One region of the Kitasatospora sp. NPDC001664 genome, then DNA from elsewhere that is predicted to be linked to it. Evidence: predicted binding sites of a transcription regulator. Region 1 holds the regulator's gene; the other holds the start of a gene.

Region 1 (5,392 bases):
CCTCGGCGTGCCCAAGGACGCCACCACCGCGGAGATCAAGAAGACGTACCGCAAGCTCGCCCGCGAGTTCCACCCGGACGCCAACAAGGGTGACGCCAAGGCCGAGGAGAAGTTCAAGGACATCTCCGAGGCGTACGACGTCCTCTCCGACGACAAGCGCCGCAAGGAGTACGACGAGGCGCGCAGCCTCTTCGGCAGCGGCGGCTTCCGGGCCGGCGGCCCGCAGGGCGGCGGCTTCGACTTCGGCGACCTGTTCGGCGGGGCGCAGGGCGGCGGCGGGGGCGGGGTCGGCGACCTCTTCGGCGGCCTGTTCAACCGCGGCCCCCGGCAGCCCCAGCCGCGCCGCGGCGCGGACGTCGAGACCGAGGTGACGCTGGCCTTCGAGGAGGCCGTGGACGGCGCCACCGTGCCGCTGCGGATGACCAGTCAGGCCGCCTGCCGGGCCTGCTCCGGCACCGGCGCCAAGGCCGGCACCACCCCCCGGGTCTGCCCGACCTGCGTCGGCGCGGGCACCGTCAGCCGCGGCCAGGGCGCCTTCGCGCTCTCCGAGCCCTGCCGGGACTGCAAGGGCCGCGGCATGCTGGTCGACGACCCCTGCACGGTCTGCCACGGCAGCGGGCGGGCCTCCTCGGCCCGCACCATGCAGGTGCGCATCCCGGCCGGGGTCCAGGACTCGCAGCGGATCAGGCTCAAGGGCAAGGGGGCCCAGGGCGAGCGGGGCGGCCAGCCCGGCGACCTCTACGTCACCGTGCACGTGGACGCCCACCCGGTGTTCGGCCGCAAGGCGGACAACCTGACCGTCACCGTGCCGGTCACCTTCCCCGAAGCCGCGCTGGGCGGCACCATCGAGGTGCCCACCCTGAACGGCCCCTCGGTGAAGCTCAAACTCCCGGCCGGGAGCGCCAACGGCCTCACCCTGCGGGCCCGCGGCAAGGGCGCCACCCGCAAGGACGGCACCCGCGGCGACCTGCTGGTCACCGTGGAGGTCGTGGTCCCCAAGCACCTGGACGACGAGGCCCTCGCCGCCCTGGAGCAGTACCGCGAGGCCACCGCCTCGGACGACCCGCGAGCCGCCCTGTTCAAGGCGGCAGAGGGAGCGTGATGACCAGATGAGCCCGACCCCTCCCATCGGCCCCGGCCTCGGCGAAGGCCTGCCCGGCGGCGCCCGCCCCCGGGCTCATTACGTCCTGACCGAGGAGACCCCGGTCTACGTGATCTCGGTCGCGGCCGAGCTCTCCGGTCTGCACCCGCAGACCCTGCGCCAGTACGACCGCCTCGGCCTGGTCTGCCCCGACCGCACCGCCGGCCGCGGCCGCCGCTACTCGGCCCGGGACATCCAGCAGCTGCGCGAGGTCCAGCGCCTCTCCCAGGACGAGGGCATCAACCTGGCGGGCATCAAGCGGATCATCGAGCTGGAGAACCAGGTCGCCGCCCTGCAGGCCAAGGTCGGCGAGATGGTCGACGCCCTGGAGGGCGCGGCCGCCGCGCTCCAGCAGCGGGAGGCCGCCGTGCACGCCTCCTACCGCCGTGACCTGGTCCCCTACCAGCAGGTCCAGCAGTCCAGCGCCCTGGTGGTCTGGCGCCCCAAGCGGTAGCCGGTGGTTCGCCGATCGGGCGGGCGGCCCCTCCGTCCGGGGGGTGACCTCCCGCCCGTCGGTCGTGTCAGGGTGCATCCTGTGAGCCGTACGGTGGCTGTAAACGAACGGCCGGCCCAGTGGTCGAACCGTTCTGCCTATCATCCGTATTGATCCCTATGCTTCACTGTGCAGCACCCGCAGAGCCCCACGGACGAAGGGCGGAGAGGAGCGGTACGAGTGAGCGCACCAGGGAGTTTGTCCTCGGCGGAACCCGGAGGAAACCCGCTCTCCCGGACTGCACGTGCGCTTTACCTGTCGGCCATCCAGGCAGGCGGCCGCTTGACCGCAGACGGACAGGAACCGACCGGTCCAGACGCACAGGAACTGCTCGATTACGGCCTCTTCGTACGCGATCTGGACACTCCGGGCACCCTTGTCGCGGTCGATCCCGAGCGGCTGTCCACCTCCCGCAGCGCCGCCTGGCGGCGCGAGGCGGTCCAACTGCTGACCCGGTCGGCGGCCTTCGACGACGAGATCCGGGAGCTGGGCGACGCCTACAGCGAGCTCACCCGACGTGCTGACCGAGGCGGCTCGATCGAGTACGTCCAGGGCAAGGTGGCCATCAACGAACGCCTCGCCGCCCTGGTCGAGAACTGCTCCCAGGAGCTGCTCACCGCGCAGCCGGGTGGCGGTCGGCGGCCGGAGACCGTCCGGACCGCGATCGAGCGGGACATGGAGGTGCTCCGCCGCGGCGGAACGACCAGGACGATCTACCAGCCGAGCGCCCGCTACTCCAGCCCGACCCTGGAGTACGTCGAGACGATGACGCAGGCGGGCAGTCAGATCCGGACCCTGGACGAGCCGTTCACCATCCTGATCGTGGTGGACCGCAAAGTCGCGATCATCCCGGGCAGCAAGGACATGACCCAGGCGGCCTTCGTGCGGGACGAGGCCGTGATCACGTACCTGATCCAGTCCTTCGAGTCCTTCTGGGAGCGGGCCATCCCGTTCCAGGGAAGCCGCGAGGTGCCGCCCGAGGTGCTCTCGAGCCTCCGCCGGCAGATCATCAGAGCCATGGCCCAGGGCATCGGCCACCGGGTGATCGCCAGGAACCTGGGGCTGAGCGAGCGCACCCTGGCCCGCCACATAGCCGAGATGCGTGAGGACTACGGGGTCGACACCCTGTTCCAGCTCGGCTGGCGTCTGGCCCAGGACAGTGCGGCAGCACAGGAGCCCGCCGAGGACGGCCCGGACATCGTCTGACCGCCCCGGCGGGATAGGTGCCCCCGTGGCCTGCGCTACTGCCAGACGCTGTCGTCGGCGAGAGCGGCGGCCGTAACCCTGGCCGACTTCAGCTGCCAGACGCTGTCAGCGTTAGCGGTGCCCGCGCCGAGGAAAAGTGCGGCACCGAGGAGAACGGCTGAGGCGATGAGGCGACGCGCACTACGCACGAGAGCACTCCCTCCAATGTGGTCCTGTGTGGTCCTGGACTGATCACGGGTATGACTATCGGTTCAATATAAATCCTGCCACTCCCGGCGCATACCAGGGCAGCGTAAGAGGTGTGTCATCTCTCTGCCAGGCAGGGAGATGACATCGAGTGCCGGTAGACGCCACACCCCCCAGGCCGGGACGATCAATGCACTCTCCCACTGGTCGGTGCGAGTTGTTCACGGGGGCGCTGACCAGGTGACATGAACTCGACCAAATAGTTTTGGCCTCAACGAATGCGCAGCAGCATTCTCTAAAACCACCACACTGCTTGTGGGGATTCGCTCCCCGCCCCCGATTCGTCCGGAGTCGTCATGAGTGAGCCGTACCTGCGCAACCGCGCTGTTCAGACCCCCGAGGGTCGGCGCGCCCGGGTGTTCCTCGCCGCGCCGCTCATGCGGCTGACCGGCCCGGCGGACAGCGTGGTGACGCTGGCCAGCCGCACCCGGCTGACCACCCTGCGCTCGACCCTGCTGAAGAGCGGCGCCGCCGTCTACAGCGCCCACCACAGCGACGCCTGGACGGTGAACGGCCGCGCCCCCGAGCCCCGCGTCCCGTCCGACTTCCGCGCGCTGCAGACCGCCGACCTGGTCTTCGCCTACGTCGGTGCCCCGCTCTCGGCCGGCGTCGCGCTGGAGCTGGGCTGGGCGTCCTCGCTGCGCAAGCCGATCGTACTGCTGGTGGACGAGGCGATCACCCACAACCCGCTGATAGCCACCATCGAGCAGGTCGCCCCGGTGCTGCCGCTGGTCTTCGACGACACCTGGTCGCAGGAGGCCCTGCACCACACCGTGGAGACCGCCCTGGACTGGGCCGGCATGGCGCTCTCGCTCCGCGAGGGCTTCTGGACCGCCCCGACCGAGGCCTTCCCGACGCCCCGTCAGGAGACCTCCGGCTACGGCTACTGGAGCGACTGGGGCGGCGTCGCCACCGGCTGACCCCGTCCGCCACGGACGCGCGGGGACGGTCACTCACCTGACATCCCCTCCGCCCCGCGCATCTGCCAGCCGAGCTGGAACAGGGTGTCCGCGTCGTACAGCTCCCGCAGCCTCGCGATGTGCCCGGCCACCGTCCGCTCGCTCAGGCCCAGCCGGGAGGCGGCGGCCCGCTGACTGAGGCCCTGTGCGAGCAGTCGGCCGACCTGCTCGTGTACCGCCAACTTTCCTGCCGCACCTGCGAGTTCACTCCACCGAACGCGCTCGGCCCGCTCCCAGTCGCGCTCCCAGATCCCCAGCAGGACATTGATCACCGCCGGGTCCTCGACGAAGGCCGCCGAGGTGTTGTCCGCCCTGGCCGGGACCACCGCGAGCTGACGGTCGAACACCAGCATCCGGGTGAACGGCTCATCCAGGACGCGGATCTGTTCGCCCCACGCGCTGAGCCGCGCGGCGTACTCGACGGTGGGCGCGTCCGACCGGGCACCCGGCTGGTACAACGTCAACTTGCGCCCTCCGGCCTCCAGGTACTCACGGTCCCGCCCCAGGGACTGGGCCAGGAACTCGGCCGGGCGGGCACCGCCGGGCTGGGCCGCCAGGACCTCCTCCCGCCGCTCCGCCTCGATCTGCACGATGCGGGAGCGGATCTCCTCCATGTCGCTGACGATCCGCACCACTCCCGTGCGGCCCGAGCGGCGCGGCGCGGCGTCGTAGGCATGGGCCAGCTCCTCCAGCGGCGTCGGCACGTGCTCGGCCCGGCCCAGCAACTCCATCCCGGCCGCTCGCAGTTCGGCCGCCTTCCGGTCTCCCACCGAACGCGGGTTGACTGCCGTCAGGGTGCCGTCCTCGGTGTGGTGGACCAGCAGGCCGTACTCCAGCAGGCGCAGCACCGCCGGGGCCTCCTCCGCGGTGACGTCCCGGAACCAGACGCGGCCGCCCTCGGCCAGGACGGCCGTGTAGACGGCCCGTTCGGCCGGGCCGAGCGGGCGGCGCTCACTCATGGCCGCACCGGCGCCGCATCCGCCAGCCGAGCTGGAACAGGGTGCGGGCACCGTGCCGCTCGCGCAGCCGGGAGATGTGGCCGGCCACCGTGCGCTCGCTCAGGGCCAGCCGGGAGGCGACGGCCTTCTGGGTGAGGCCGTCCGCCAGCAGGCGGCTGATCCTGTCCCGGGTGAGGTCGGTGGCGGACTCGGCGGTCAGGCCGGCCCAGTCGACCGCGTCCGCCCGGGCCCAGTCGCGTTCGTGGACGGCGACCAGGAAGGAGACCGTCACCGGATCGGAGACGAAGACGGCCCGGGTGAGGTCGTCGGCGGCCGGGAGCACCGCGACCTTCCGGTCGATGATCATCATGCGGCGGAACGGCTCGTCCAGCAGCCGGAGTTCGGCCCC
Region 2 (5,392 bases), on a different contig from region 1:
AGCGGGAGGCGGGAGTCCACGGTCAGCTGCCAGCCGCCGGAGGCCGTGCGGCGGTGGCCGATCCGCAGCAGGTCGCGGCTGCCGTCCACCACGACCAGCCGGTCACGGTGGTCCAGGTACGCGTACACCCCGCCGAGCAGCGAGCCCTTGGCGAGGGTCAGCTCGGTCAGCGAGCGGCCGTCGGACGGGTCGAGCAGGTGGACGGTGGGAGCCCGGCCGAAGATCTCGGTGCACAGGGCCACCGGGAGGCCGTCGGCGCCGACCAGCACGGTCGGGCAGGCCGAGGCCAGCGCCGTCCGGTGCGAGCCGACGCTGCCCGCGCCCGGGCCGGGCAGCGGGGTGGCGTCCGAGGAACCGGTGTCGCCGTGCATGGTCGCGGTCCCGGGCGGGCCCGCGTACGGGTTGACCGGCGGGAGCGGGGCGTACGGCTCGGCGGCCGCGTGGGCCGGGGCTTGGGCGGAGAGCAGCAGCGCGGCGGTGACGAGCACGGCGGCGCGGGTGCGCAGGCGCATGGGGGTCCGTTTCCGGGAGGAGGGGCACGACAGGGGTGCACTCCGCCCGGTGGGACGTGAGAGGAGCCCGGCGATCGGCCGGGCGGGAGGGCACCGCGCGGATCAGAGCGCGCGGTGACAGATGGCCGAGGACGCACGGGCCAGGTCGACGGCGAGTCGACGGCTCAGGTGCGTGTGGCGGTCCATGCGGGGGATCCTGCCGTGCTGACGGACCGTCACACAAGACCCGTCTCACGGTACGGGCCGCGCCCCTGGTGCCCCGCCAGGGGCATCCAGGGGCGCGAGGAACTGCGCGAAGCGGAAGACCCTCTCGCCGACTGAGGGCAACCCAGCCAGCTGCACCCCGCTGCGGGACCCGGCAGGGCACCACCTCCGCCCTGCCGGGCCTGATACATCCTCAGACCGAGACCGGCACCGCCGCCGGCTCCAACGCCAGCTCCAGCACCTCCCGGACGTCCGAGACGGTGTGCACCGTCAGCCGCTCCAGCACCTCGCCCGGCAGGTCGTCCAGGTCGGGCTCGTTCCGCTTGGAGATGATCACGGTGGTGATCCCGGCCCGGTCGGCCGCCAGCAGCTTCTGCTTGATGCCGCCGACCGGCAGCACCCGCCCGGTCAGCGAGACCTCACCCGTCATCGCGACCTCGGGGCGGACCCTCCGCCCGGAGAGCAGCGAGGCCAGCGCCGTGGTCATGGTGATGCCGGCGCTCGGGCCGTCCTTGGGGACGGCGCCCGCCGGGACGTGCAGGTGGATGCCGCGCTCCCGCAGCCCGGTGACCGGCAGCTCCAGCTCGGCGCCGCGCGAGCGCAGGTAGGAGAGCGCGATGTGCGCGGACTCCTTCATCACGTCGCCCAGCTGGCCCGTCAGGGTGAGGCCGGTGGAGCCGGTCTCCGGATCGGCGAGCGAGGCCTCGATGTAGAGGACGTCGCCGCCGGCGCCGGTGACGGCGAGGCCGGTGGAGACGCCGGGGACGGCGGTGCGCCGCTCGGCCGGCTCCTGGGCCGCCTCCGGGGTGTGGTGCGGCCGGCCGATCAGCGCCCGCAGGTCCTCGGCTCCGATGGCGGCGGGGAGCTCTCGCGCCCCAAGCTCGGCTTCGGCCGCGACTTTCCGCAGGATCCGGGCCACCGAGCGCTCCAGGGTGCGCACGCCCGCCTCACGGGTGTACTCCCCCGCGAGCTTGCGCAGCGCGTCCTCGCCGACGGTCACGTCCTCGGGCCTGAGGCCGGCCCGCTCCAGCTGACGGGGCAGCAGGTGGTCGCGGGCGATGGTGACCTTCTCGTCCTCGGTGTAGCCGTCCAGGCGGACCAGCTCCATCCGGTCGAGCAGCGGCTCGGGGATGGACTCCAGCACGTTGGCGGTGGCCAGGAAGACCACGTCGGAGAGGTCGAGCTCGACCTCCAGGTAGTGGTCGCGGAAGGTGTGGTTCTGCGCCGGGTCGAGCACCTCGAGCAGGGCGGCCGCCGGGTCGCCCCGGTAGTCGGAGCCGACCTTGTCGATCTCGTCCAGCAGGACCACCGGGTTCATCGACCCGGCCTCCTTGATCGCCCGGACGATCCGGCCGGGCAGCGCGCCGACGTAGGTGCGCCGGTGCCCGCGGATCTCCGCCTCGTCCCGCACGCCGCCGAGCGCCACCCGGACGAACTCCCGGCCCATGGCCCGGGCGACCGACTCGCCGAGCGAGGTCTTGCCGACGCCGGGCGGCCCGACCAGGGCCAGCACCGCACCGCCGCGCCGGCCGCCGATCTGCCCCAGCCCCTGGTCCGCGCGCCGCTTGCGCACGGCCAGGTACTCCACGATCCGGTCCTTCACGTCCGCCAGGCCCGCGTGGTCCGCGTCCAGCACCGCGCGGGCGCCGTTGATGTCGTAGGAGTCCTCCGTCCGCACGTTCCACGGCAGTTCGAGGACGGTGTCCAGCCAGGTGCGGATCCAGGAGCCCTCGGGCGACTGGTCGGAGGAGCGCTCCAGCTTGTCGACCTCCTTGAGCGCGGCCTCCCGGACCTTCTCCGGCAGCTCGGCCGCCTCGACCCGGGCCCGGTAGTCGCCCTCCTCGTCGGCCGGGTCCCCGTTCAGCTCGGCCAGCTCCTTGCGGACCGCCTCCAGCTGACGGCGCAGCAGGAACTCCTTCTGCTGCTTGGCCACACCCTCCTCGACGTCCTTGCGGATGGTGTCGTTGACCTCCTCCTCCGCGAGGTGCTCGCGGAGCAGGACCAGCGCGTACTCCAGGCGGGCCAGCTGGTCGGACTCCAGCAGCACCTTGAGCTTCTGCTCGGCGGTGACGAAGGGGGCGTACCCGATGTTGTCCGCCAGCTCGCCGACCTTGTCGATCTGCGAGACCCGGTCGACCACCTGCCAGGCGCCGCGCTTGCGCAGCCAGTGGGTGGAGAGCGCCTTGTACTCCTTCACCAGCTCGGCGGCCCGGCCGGCCACCGGCAGCCCGGCGTCCGACTCGTGGAAGGTGCTGGTCTCCACCCAGAGCGCCGCACCGGGGCCGGTCGTCCCGGCACCGATCCGGACCCGTCGGACCGCGCGGACCAGCGCCGCCGGGTCCCCGTCCGAGAGCCGGCCGACCTGCTCGACGGTGGCCAGCGTGCCGACCGAGGCGTACGTGCCGTCCAGCCGCGGCACCAGCAGCACCTGCGGCTTGGCCCCGCCGGAGACGGCGGCCCGGGCGGCGTCCACGACGGCGCGGACCTCGGAGTCCTTCAGGTCCAGCGGGACCACCATGCCGGGGAGCACGACCTCGTCGTCGAGGGGGAGCACGGGCAGGGTGAGCGGAGTGGACGTCGATGCCATGATCTCTCCCCAGTCAGTGAAGTTGAGTTGACCTGACTAAGGTTCGGTGAGCCGCCAATGTTCCCCGGAGCTTGTTCGCTCTGAGCGATCAGGGCATTGCCCCAGGCGGGGGCGGTGCGCCAGAGTGCCGGACGTGGATATCCAGCCCACCGAGTTCGGCATCCGGGTCACCCTCCCGGAGCCCCGCAGGCTTCCCGCCGCCCTCCGCAACCGGGCCCTCGCCGAGGACGCGGACGGGCTGCTGCTCGCCGCCCCGCACCCGGGCGGCACCACCGAGCAGGCCCTGCGCACCGTCCTGGCGGGGCCGGCCGCCGAGCTCGGCCTCGACCTGGCCGGCCTGGAGGTCTGGGACGGCGAACCCTTCGCCCGGCTCGACGACGCCGACGGGCGGCCACTGCTCTACGCCGAGCTCGGCCGCGACCCCGCCGCGCCGGAGCAGCCCGGCCCGGCCGGCGCGACGACGACGGACGCCGTCCGCGAGCTGATCGACCACCTCTCGCTCTGGCTGCTGGTCACCGTCGGGTCCGCGGACCCCGACGACCCGTCGGCCACCGCCCTGGCCGAGCGGCTCGCCCGCGAACTGGTCGACGCCCTCGCCCCCGACGCCACCGTCACCACCGGCCGCGCCCCGCACGGACCCACCGCCGTGGTCCGGCCCACCTGGCTCGACACCACGGACGTCCGCGCCGCCCTGCTGGCCGCCTGCGCCGCCCTCCCCGGCCCCTGGAGCCCGCCCACCCTCCTGGAGACCCCCGACGGCGACTGCGCCACCGCAACCCGCGGCCCCGTCCGCCTCTCCGCCGCCACCGGCCCCGTCTTCGCCGAACTCGCCCGCCGCCACCAGCTCCCCTGAGGCAAGCGGCCGCCCCTCCGGGGGCGCGGGGAACTGCGCGAGAACGGAAGGCGGACCAGCGTGAGATCGGGGCACACGAGCCAGTTGCACGCGCCGCCGTCCCCGACGTGAGTGGCCACCCCTCCGGGGGCGCGGGGAACTGCGCGAGGACGGAAGGCGACCCACCGCCAGATCGGGGCACGCGAGCCAGTTGCACGCGCCGCCGTCCCCGACGTGAGTGGCCGCCCCTCCGGGGGCGCGGGGAACTGCGCGAGAACGGAAGGCGGACCAGCGTGAGATCGGGGCACGCGAGCCAGTTGCAGGCGGTGCCGTTCCCCTGCGCGCAGTTCCTCGCGCCCCCGGTGGCGCTGCCACGTCCGTCGGCCCCGGGCTCAGGCCTCCGAGGGCTCCAGCCGCCGCAGGGCGAGGTGCCCCGGGCCGGTGGTGCGGCGCAGCCAGGGCCAGAGGGCGACGCCCACGAGCAGGGCCGCCGGGTGGCCGACACCGGTCACGAGGTCGGCGTCGTCCAGGAGTTGATGACCGATCAGAGCGCCGGCCGCACCCAGCGCGCACAGACGCCCGGGGAGCGCGAGAAGACCGGCGAGCGCCCCGAGGGACGCCAACACGCCGTAGCTCACACCGATGTCCAGGCCGTCGAGCGCCGCGCCGTCCAACCGCCCGGCCGCGACGACCACCAGCACCACCGCCTGCGAGAGCAGCGTCGCGAGCACGTGCCCGGCCACGAAGACCGCCGCCGCCCGCCGACCGCCGACCCGCCGCTCCAGCGGCGCCACGGTGACGGCGAAGGCCCAGAAGTACGGCATCCAGACCGGCCCGGCCACCCACGTCCCGCTCAGCAGCAGGGAGCCGACGGGGTGGTCCAGCAGGTTGTGGGCGTCCGAACTGGAGAACGCCTGCAGCCGGTCGACGACCGCCGGATCGCCGAAGCGGGCGAACAGCGTGGTGCCGAGCAGCAGTGCGAGGTACCCGAGCGCGAAGGGGTTGCGGCGGGGCGTGGGGAGCACGCTCCGCAGCCGGGCGCGCAGCCGGAGCCGGAGATCAGCCATTCCGCCCTCCGGTCCACTCGTGCCACCATGTGACTTGTCGTGCTCACGGTACTTCGCAGAACGCCCACGGTACTTCCCCGTACTGGGAGCCTCCTGTGAATCCGCTGTGAGCTCGGTTCGAACCCTGCCCGCCGTTGGTCCGGACCAGCCCTACGCCTACGGACCAGTAGCGAACCCGCCCAGGAGTCTG

Evidence for each region. The regulator HspR, encoded in region 1, represses chaperone genes until heat shock. The targets are predictions, from matches to a motif close to TTGAGNNNNNNNNNCTCAA.
Region 2: lon (endopeptidase La) is a predicted target of HspR. The motif match lies at 3,326-3,344, and genes of this name have one in related genera.

What each region holds. Positions count from the first base shown of each region.
Region 1 is NZ_JBSFGS010000032.1:10,767-16,158, forward strand. It holds gene dnaJ (molecular chaperone DnaJ) at 1-1,102, shown strand, start outside; gene ACWCYY_RS33340 (heat shock protein transcriptional repressor HspR) at 1,110-1,595, shown strand; gene ACWCYY_RS33345 (helix-turn-helix domain-containing protein) at 1,917-2,840, shown strand; gene ACWCYY_RS33350 (hypothetical protein) at 3,383-4,006, shown strand; gene ACWCYY_RS33355 (LuxR C-terminal-related transcriptional regulator) at 4,036-5,004, opposite strand; gene ACWCYY_RS33360 (LuxR C-terminal-related transcriptional regulator) at 4,997-5,392, opposite strand, start outside.
Region 2 is NZ_JBSFGS010000005.1:202,080-207,471, forward strand. It holds gene ACWCYY_RS09715 (hypothetical protein) at 1-512, opposite strand, end outside; gene lon (endopeptidase La) at 910-3,303, opposite strand; gene ACWCYY_RS09725 (hypothetical protein) at 3,437-4,156, shown strand; gene ACWCYY_RS09730 (rhomboid-like protein) at 4,528-5,202, opposite strand.